Regions from separate parts of the Sediminibacterium sp. FW305-C-49 genome, predicted to be linked through region 1. Evidence: riboswitches for the same ligand, from Rfam matches in the RefSeq annotation. Region 1 holds a riboswitch; the other holds the start of a gene.
The links. Region 1 has a riboswitch for S-adenosylmethionine ahead of ACH3Z1_RS04140 (phosphoadenylyl-sulfate reductase). Riboswitches for the same ligand answer to the same signal wherever they lie in the genome.
Positions count from the first base shown of each region.

Region 2: linked by a shared signal. The riboswitch ahead of ACH3Z1_RS00255 (trans-sulfuration enzyme family protein) and the one ahead of ACH3Z1_RS04140 (phosphoadenylyl-sulfate reductase) in region 1 are both predicted to bind S-adenosylmethionine.

Region 1 covers NZ_JBIQXS010000001.1:994,023-998,331, forward strand. The annotation lists gene ACH3Z1_RS04130 (sulfate adenylyltransferase subunit 1) at 1-663, opposite strand, end outside; gene cysD (sulfate adenylyltransferase subunit CysD) at 674-1,582, opposite strand; gene ACH3Z1_RS04140 (phosphoadenylyl-sulfate reductase) at 1,667-2,404, opposite strand; SAM riboswitch class I at 2,622-2,734, opposite strand; gene ACH3Z1_RS04145 (nucleoid-associated protein) at 3,005-4,048, shown strand; gene ACH3Z1_RS04150 (hypothetical protein) at 4,086-4,309, opposite strand, start outside.
Region 2 covers NZ_JBIQXS010000001.1:66,190-70,498, forward strand. The annotation lists gene uvrA (excinuclease ABC subunit UvrA) at 1-956, opposite strand, end outside; SAM riboswitch class I at 1,145-1,261, shown strand; gene ACH3Z1_RS00255 (trans-sulfuration enzyme family protein) at 1,446-2,627, shown strand; gene ACH3Z1_RS00260 (homoserine dehydrogenase) at 2,634-3,890, shown strand; gene ACH3Z1_RS00265 (phosphatase PAP2 family protein) at 3,953-4,309, shown strand, end outside.

The DNA of each region.
Region 1 (4,309 bases):
AAAACGGGCTCTTACTAAGTCGATATCATTGTCAAGTTCTACCGTCTCAAGAATATCGAGCAAGGAAGGACCTTCGTACCAGCCAAGTGCTACTGTCTTCTCTACAATATTATCTCCATTCAATGCGCTGATAGGGATATAACGTACATCTTTCAACCCCAGTTTTTTGGCTACTTCTGCATAATCAATCACAATATTATTGTACACATCCTGCGAGTATTGCACCAGGTCCATTTTATTAATGGCCACCACTATATGCGGGATATTTAACAATGAAGCAATGATGGAGTGTCTTCTTGTTTGTTCAACCACACCATGTCTTGCATCGATGAGAATAATAGCAAGATCGGAGTTGGATGCGCCCGTTACCATGTTCCGGGTGTACTGGATATGACCAGGTGCATCGGCGATGATAAATTTCCGTTTGGGGGTAGCAAAATATTTATAGGCCACATCAATGGTAATGCCCTGTTCTCTTTCGGCTCTTAAACCATCGGTAAGCAGTGCGAGATCAATCTCACCATCTTCCTTGTTTTTACTTTGTTTTTCCAGTGCTTCAAGGTGATCGATCATGATCGATTTACTGTCGAACAATAAACGGCCTATCAGGGTCGATTTCCCGTCATCTACACTACCTGCTGTTATAAATCGGAGTAAGTCCATTTGTTTTGTTTTAGAAATAACCATTCTTTTTTCTGTCTTCCATTGCCGCTTCGCTTACTTTATCATCAATTCTTGTTTCACCACGTTCACTGGTTTTAGTTGCGGTGATTTCCCTGATGATATCATCAATACCGGAAGCATTTGATTCCACTGCAGCGGTACAGGTCATATCACCCACTGTGCGGTATCGTACTTTTTTGGTAACCACCGAATCTGTATCATCCAGTTGTATGAATTCAGATAAAGCAATAAGCTGTCCCTCATGTTCCAACACGGTACGCTCATGCGCAAAGTAGATGGAAGGCAATGCAATATTTTCTCGCCTGATATAATTCCATATATCCAGTTCCGTCCAGTTACTGATGGGGAACACGCGTACATTTTCTCCTTTGCTGATTCGGCCGTTATAAGTGTTCCATAATTCGGGGCGTTGCAGTTTGGGGTTCCACTGACCAAACTCATCTCTCACTGAAAATATTCTTTCCTTGGCCCTCGCTTTTTCTTCATCACGTCTCGCACCGCCGATACAGGCATCAAAACCAAATTCCTCTATCGTATCGAGTAAAGTGTAGGTCTGTAAAGCATTTCTGCTGGCAAATTTTCCTTTGGGTTCAGTGAGCTGTCTTGACTTGATGGTATCTTCCACTTTTCGTACCACTAATTTTTCTCCAATTGTGGCTGCCAGCTCATCTCTGAACTGTAAAGCCTCGGGAAAATTATGGCCTGTATCAATATGCACCAGTGGGAAAGGAAACTTACCCGGACGAAATGCTTTCAAAGCCAGGTGCACCAGCGTAATGGAATCTTTACCGCCACTAAACAATAAAGCCGGTTTTTCAAACTGGCCAGCCACTTCGCGCAGTATATGTATGGCTTCCGATTCGAGCTGATCGAGATAATCTAATCTGTACGCACTCATGCTTCTGCTTTTTTTAAGTTTTCATGTGTTTATTTCTATTGATGTTGGCCACATGCAATTCGCCAATAAATATTTCTGTTGTTATCATGATTTGTTATGGCTCATTTCATGTGAATGCAATCCGCATTCTTTTTTGCTATTGTCTTCCCACCACCAGCGACCTGCCCTGAAATCCTCTCCCGGTTTAATGGCCCTTGTACAAGGTGCACAACCAATACTCACAAAACCTTTGTCGTGTAAAGGATTATATGGAATGGCTTTCTGATGGATATATTGTTTTACTTCTTCTGTTGTCCAGCTAAGTAAGGGGTGATATTTTATGATCTGGTTCGATGCATCCCATTCAATCGATGTAAGGTCCTGCCTTGCAGGTGAATGTTCTGCCCGCAGACCTGTGATCCAGATGGCATTGCCTGATAATGCTTTTTTCAGGGGTATGACTTTCCGGATATTACAACAGGCTGATCTCAGTTCCGGTGAATCGTAAAAGGCATTGGGACCATTGGTTTCAATGTATGCAGACAATGCCTGTGCATCCGGGTAATATGCTTTGATACTGGTTTTATAAAATTCCAGTGTGCGGCTCCAGGTACTATAGGTTTCAGGAAAAAGACGACCTGTATCGAGTGTAAACAAGGATACCGGTAAATGATTGGTTTGTATAATATCTGTAATCACCTGGTCCTCGTAACTGAAACTGGTGGAAAAAGTAACCGCATCCGGATAAGCTTCTGCCAGAAAAGCAATGGCTTCTTTAGGAGAATAGTCCCGGAGTTTTTGCTGTAAATCCGCAGCTATGCTGCTATGGAGAACTTGTGACATAATTTTTGTTTGGATCGATGAAAGCGGGCAGGCAAGTATCAGTAACCTATTTACAGGTACAACAACAGCATCTGTTGTGAATCATTGATAATGGTGTCATTTTGTTGAATTGCATACGCTCAGTTAAATCGTTCCAGACATGGTATAAAAAAAGGCACCCGATGCTCAGTCAGAATGCCTTGTATTATTACAGTTGCTGTATACGTATAAGAACACTGACTTATCTCATCCCGCCTGAGACGGGACCGGATTTGGCACCTTGCTCCAATAAAATAAGAGTGGTTGCCAAGGCTTCACAGGGCCAATTCCCTCCGCCTTTCTTGATAAGAATGTATAAGAACGAATACAAAGATAGGGGGAAAATTATATTCCCTACTAAATAAGTAGACTTTTTTGTAAAAGAAATGTCAATTTAGGGGGTTAGCAGTTAGCTATTAGCTATTGGCTGTTAGGGTTAACTGTTAAAAGTGATGGTTTTTATTAATCGGTGAACCACCCGATACAAACCACTAGTCATGCACACCCTCTAAACAACTGCTAACGCCTAACAGCTAATAGCAAAAACCTGCTCCAACTGCAAGAGATGTTTTACTTTGCGGCATGACTCAGATTGATAGTGTACAATTAGAGCAGGTGATCCTGCATAAAGTGGGTAACCCTACCAGGGGTGAGGAATTGAAACTCTCCGTAAACCCTTTAACATTGAACGATGAAATCGTCAGAGGTCTTCTCACCAGGTATTTTCTTTCACCCTTTAACGAACATGAACAATACCAGTTTACCCATATCAGCAGCCTGGAGCTGAATGAAGTGTACCAGTATGTGAATGGCATTTTTGATGATCCCAAAAGCTTTGTTTCCCAATCTGCCTTACTGGCTTCTTTTTTATACCAGAAAAGCACCCATGCAAGGGTAAAAGAAGGTGAACTATATGTTACCCGTTTCAGCAATGTTCCTTTTGGTACCGAATATGTGGATGCCATTGGTTTATTCAAAAGTGAAACCAAGGAAACCTTTTTAAAAGTATTTCCGCATGGTCAAAGCTGGGAAGTGATTGCGGAAGATGGAGTAAACATCAACAAACTTGATAAAGGCTGTTTGATTTTTAAAAAGAACAGAGAAGAGGGTTATGTGGTTTGCGTGGTAGACAATACCAACAAACAGGACACACAATACTGGGTTTCTGATTTTTTACAGGTGACCAGATCTGCCAACAGCTACCACCACACAAATGATACGCTGGGCATGTGCAAACTGTTTATCAGTAATGAATTGAATGAAAAATTTGATGTCAGCAAAAGTGACCAGATCGATTACCTGAACCGCAGCATGGAATACTTCAGTTCCAAAGAATCTTTTAACCTGACGGAGTTTGCGGAAGAAGTATTACATCATCCGGAAGTGATTGACAGCTTTACCCAATACAAACAACAATATGAAGTAGCCAGACAGGTGAATATTGAAGACAGTTTCGATATTCATCTGGCAGCCGTAAAAAAACAGCAGCGTATTTTTAAAAGTGTATTAAAGCTCGACAAAAACTTTCACGTATATATCCACGGCAGAAAAGACCTGATTGAAAAAGGATATGATGAAATGAGTGGCAAGCATTATTACAAGCTCTATTTTGACGAAGAGAGCTAAGGGGGAGGAAGCTGTGAGCAAATTTTCTCCGTTACTACTATCCTCCGAAAGGGTCGTCTTCGGCTTTTAATAAGTCTCTCAGGTGCAACAGTGCTTTGCGGATTTTATTGGCATAATCAGGATCATTGATCGGAACAGGCCAACTGATTAAGCTGGTATTTTCATTTTTATTGAACTGAGGATAATATTGAGAACAGGTACATGCATACTTACCATTACCTTTTTTTAACCAGACACTCATCAAGCCACTACCGGTAGCCG
Region 2 (4,309 bases), 930 kb from region 1:
TCTTTTATACTCAGTGAACGATCAGGTATCACCGCTTCCATACTCACCGAATAAACATTGCCTAATCCTTTGCAAACCGGGCAGGCGCCATAGGGTGAATTAAATGAAAATGCATTGGGTGAAGGTTCCTCATAACTAATCCCCGTCTCTTCACACATCAGTTGTTTGGAATACTGTACAACTTTACTGGTATCATTGATGAGGAGGAACATCAGGTCTTTGCCCATTTTCAGGGTCTGCTGTACACTTTGACTCAATCTTACCCGCATACCATCCGTTACCTGCAAACGGTCTATTACCACTTCAATATCATGGATTTTATAACGGTCTACCTGCAATTTGGGTGTGAGATCAATTACTTCACCGTCAACCCTTACTTTGAGAAATCCTTTTTTGCGGATATCTTCAAATAGCTCACGATAATGACCTTTTCTACCACGAATCAATGGCGCCAGTAAAGTGATTTTTTTCTGTTTGTATTTCTGAAAAATATTGTCAACGATTTCTTCCTCGCTGAACTTGATCATCTTCTTCCCCGTGTTGTAACTATATGCTTCCCCAATCCGTGCAAATAACAAACGCATAAAGTCATATACTTCTGTAACGGTACCAACCGTAGATCGCGGGTTCTTATTGGTTGTTTTTTGTTCGATGGAAATAACAGGTGAAAGCCCGGTAATTTTATCTACATCGGGTCTCTCCATATCGCCCATAAACTGGCGTGCGTAGGCACTGAAACTTTCCATGTACCTGCGTTGTCCTTCATTATATATGGTATCGAAAGCGAGAGATGATTTACCGCTTCCGCTTACGCCCGTGAAAACAACCAGTTTATTTTTAGGAATGCTTATGTCGATATTTTTCAGGTTATGCTCCCGCGCGCCGTACACAGAAATCTGCTCTTCCTGAAATGATGGAGGAGATGTTTTATTCTCCTGTGAAGTCTTTTTTGCCATAGCTGAAAGGTAAAGATAAGAACATCCGGTCAGCCTTTTTGTTGCAAGCGAACGAGTGTTAGGAAAAAATTTTATGCGACGAAACGCTTTACAGCAAAAGGTTTCACAGAATTAACAAATTTATTTTTTATACAGATTTGGTAAATTGATCGGCAGCACCCTACTTTTGTACCAGTTCTTTCAACAACAACTTATCAAGAAAGGCAGAGGGAATTGGCCCGATGATGCCTTGGCAACCCATATCGCTTACTCAGCGGTACGAAGGTGCCAAATCCGATTCCGCCACAGGCGGAAAGAGATAAGTCAGAGTAAAAGTTTGATTTCAAAACGGTTCGCCGTTCTACATAGTTCAAGCTCATCTGACTTACCGGGTGAGCTTTTTTTATGCTCTGCCGGTAAGTTCACTCTCCTTCAGGATTTGTTGCTGCGAAAAACACTGATTAACAACATTCATCATTTCTTTCTCAGGAAAGAAGCAAACTGTTTAACATGAGCAACGCAACACAACTGATTCACAGTATTCCGGTTGACCCACTTACCGGTGCCATTGCCGTACCCATTTACCAAACTTCCACTTTTGTGCAGGAGGCACCTGGTGTAAACAAAGGTTATGATTATGCCCGTAGCGGAAACCCCACACGTGCCACACTAGAAAAGTTAATTGCCGAACTGGAAAATGGTGAAGTGGGCCTTGCATTTGCCAGCGGACTTGCAGCCATCGACAATGTCATCAAACTACTGAAGACCGGAGATGAAATTGTTGCCGTTGATGATATTTATGGTGGTGCTTTCCGTCTTTTTAATAATGTATATGAACAGTTTGGCATTAAAGTACATTATGTAGACACTAGTGATGTAGCTAATATTGTGGATGCCATTACCCCAAAAACCAAACTGATCTGGCTGGAAACGCCTACCAACCCTACTTTAAAAATTTCAGACATTGCGGCCATTGCTAAAGTGGCCAAAGCCAATGGCTGTTTACTTTGCGTAGATAATACTTTTGCTACACCTGCCTTACAACAACCTCTTTCATTGGGAGCTGATATTGTGATTCACAGCGCTACCAAATACCTGGGCGGACACAGCGATCTGATTGCCGGTATTGTAGTAGCCAAAGACCAAGAAATCGGTGCCCGGTTAAAATATTTACAGAATGCCTGTGGTGCCATATTGGGGCCATTTGATAGCTGGCTGGTGATTCGTGGTATTGAAACACTTCACCTGCGTATTCGCCAGCATTGCAGTAGTGCACTTGCTGTTGCCCAGTTTCTGGAATCGCACCCGGCAGTTGATAAAGTGTACTATCCGGGTTTAAGTACACACCCCAATCACGAAGTTGCAAAAAAGCAGTCCAAAAATTTTGGCGGTATCGTTTCTTTCTCCCTGAAAGAAGATACAGCGCAGGCAGCCATTGATTTTGTTAGTGCTACCAAACTATTCAAACTCGCAGAAAGCCTGGGTGGAATTAAAAGTCTAGTATCACATCCGGCTAATATGACCCACAAATCTATTCCGGCTGAGAAAAGAAGATCCGCAGGTGTTTCAGACAGTCTGATACGCTTATCAATTGGACTCGAAGAACCAGAGGACCTCGTGGCTGATCTTTCAGACACATTTGACCGTGTATATTCTAAACAACAACAATATTCAACAAACACTATAGCATAAACAGCAATGGAAGCACACAAACAGTTAACGATTGGATTATTTGGATTTGGCGTAGTAGGTGAAGGCTTGTACAAAGTATTACAGCAAACACCTTCATTAAAAGCCAGCATCAAAAAAGTATGTATCAGGAATGCAGCTAAGAAAAGAGATGCTCCTGCTGATTTATTTACGACCGACAGACAAGTGTTACTGAGTGATCCTGAGATCAATGTAATCGTAGAAGTAATTGATGACGCCAATGCCGCTTTTGAGATTGTTTCAACTGCATTACGCAACGGTAAATCGGTAGTCAGTGCCAGCAAAAAAATGATTGCTGAACATTTACCTGAATTGCTCGAAATACAGGCGCAAACCGGCCAGTCATTTTTATATGAATCTTCCGCCTGTGCTTCCATCCCTGTCATCAGGAACCTGGAGGAATATTACGATAATGACCTGCTTCATTCTATCAAAGCCATTGTTAATGGATCAACTAATTTTATCCTGACCAAAATGTTTGAGGATAAGCTCGATTTCCAGTCGGCTCTTCTACTTGCTCAGCAATTAGGCTTTGCCGAAAGCAATCCGAAATTAGATGTGGAAGGATATGATGCACTTAACAAATGGGTTATCCTCCTGAACCATGCTTATGGTATTGTTACCAGCCCTAATGACGTACTCTTCAGTGGTATCCAGAATATTCAGCTAAGTGATGCATTGGTGGCCAAGGAAAAAAACCTCGACATCAAACTGATTGCCCAGGCTAAAAAATTAAAGAACGGTTCGGTTGCCGCTTTTGTATTGCCTCAATTTGTAAAACAGGATGAGCCACTTTCTTTCGTGAAAAATGAATATAATGGTGTGGTTATTGAAAGCGGTTTTGCAGATAAACAGTTCTTTTATGGAAAAGGGGCCGGCAGTTTCCCTACTGCTTCTGCCGTATTAAGCGATATTGCTGCTTTACGCTACAATTATAAATACGAATACAAAAAACTTTACCACCACAAACCACATACCCTGACCAACGATTTTTACCTGAAAGTGTATGTAAGTTTTGATGACTGGAAATACATTCCACGTGAAGATTTTGAATGGATTGAAGAATGGCATGCAGAAGCTGAAAGAAAATACCTGGTAGGCGTATTGCATGTAAGCAAATTAACAGGGGAAGAATGGTGGAAAGAAAACAACACTTCACTTATTCTTACCAATGATCCGATCATTGATAATCTGGATATCATTAAACTCAAGAAAAAAAGCCTGGAACTGGCCGGTGTAGCATAAACAGAATTGCAGGTTAGCAGCGTTTTCCTTTTCTTCGCTTTGTGAACAGGACAAAGCTACATATGCCTAAAAGCCTACAAACAGCAATACTCATTACACTATTATTGAGTGCCCTCTTATTTGGTTTTTCGGCATGGTACGGAAAGGAAAACGCTTTTTTATTGTTGAATACCAATCTTGGCCCAATCGCCGATCAATTCTTCAGATTTTGCACTTATCTGGGTGATGGAATCATCTGGGTACCCGTTACTTTACTCATACTGGCATTTCGGAGGAAATACTGGATACTGGTTTTTGCCTGCATCATTATTTCAACACTGATTGCCCAGCTCAGTAAGAATGTTTTTTTTAAGGGTCTGCCACGTCCATCCCTGGCGATTCCAGACAACTCCCTTTTTCACAGTGTGTCAGGTGTTGAT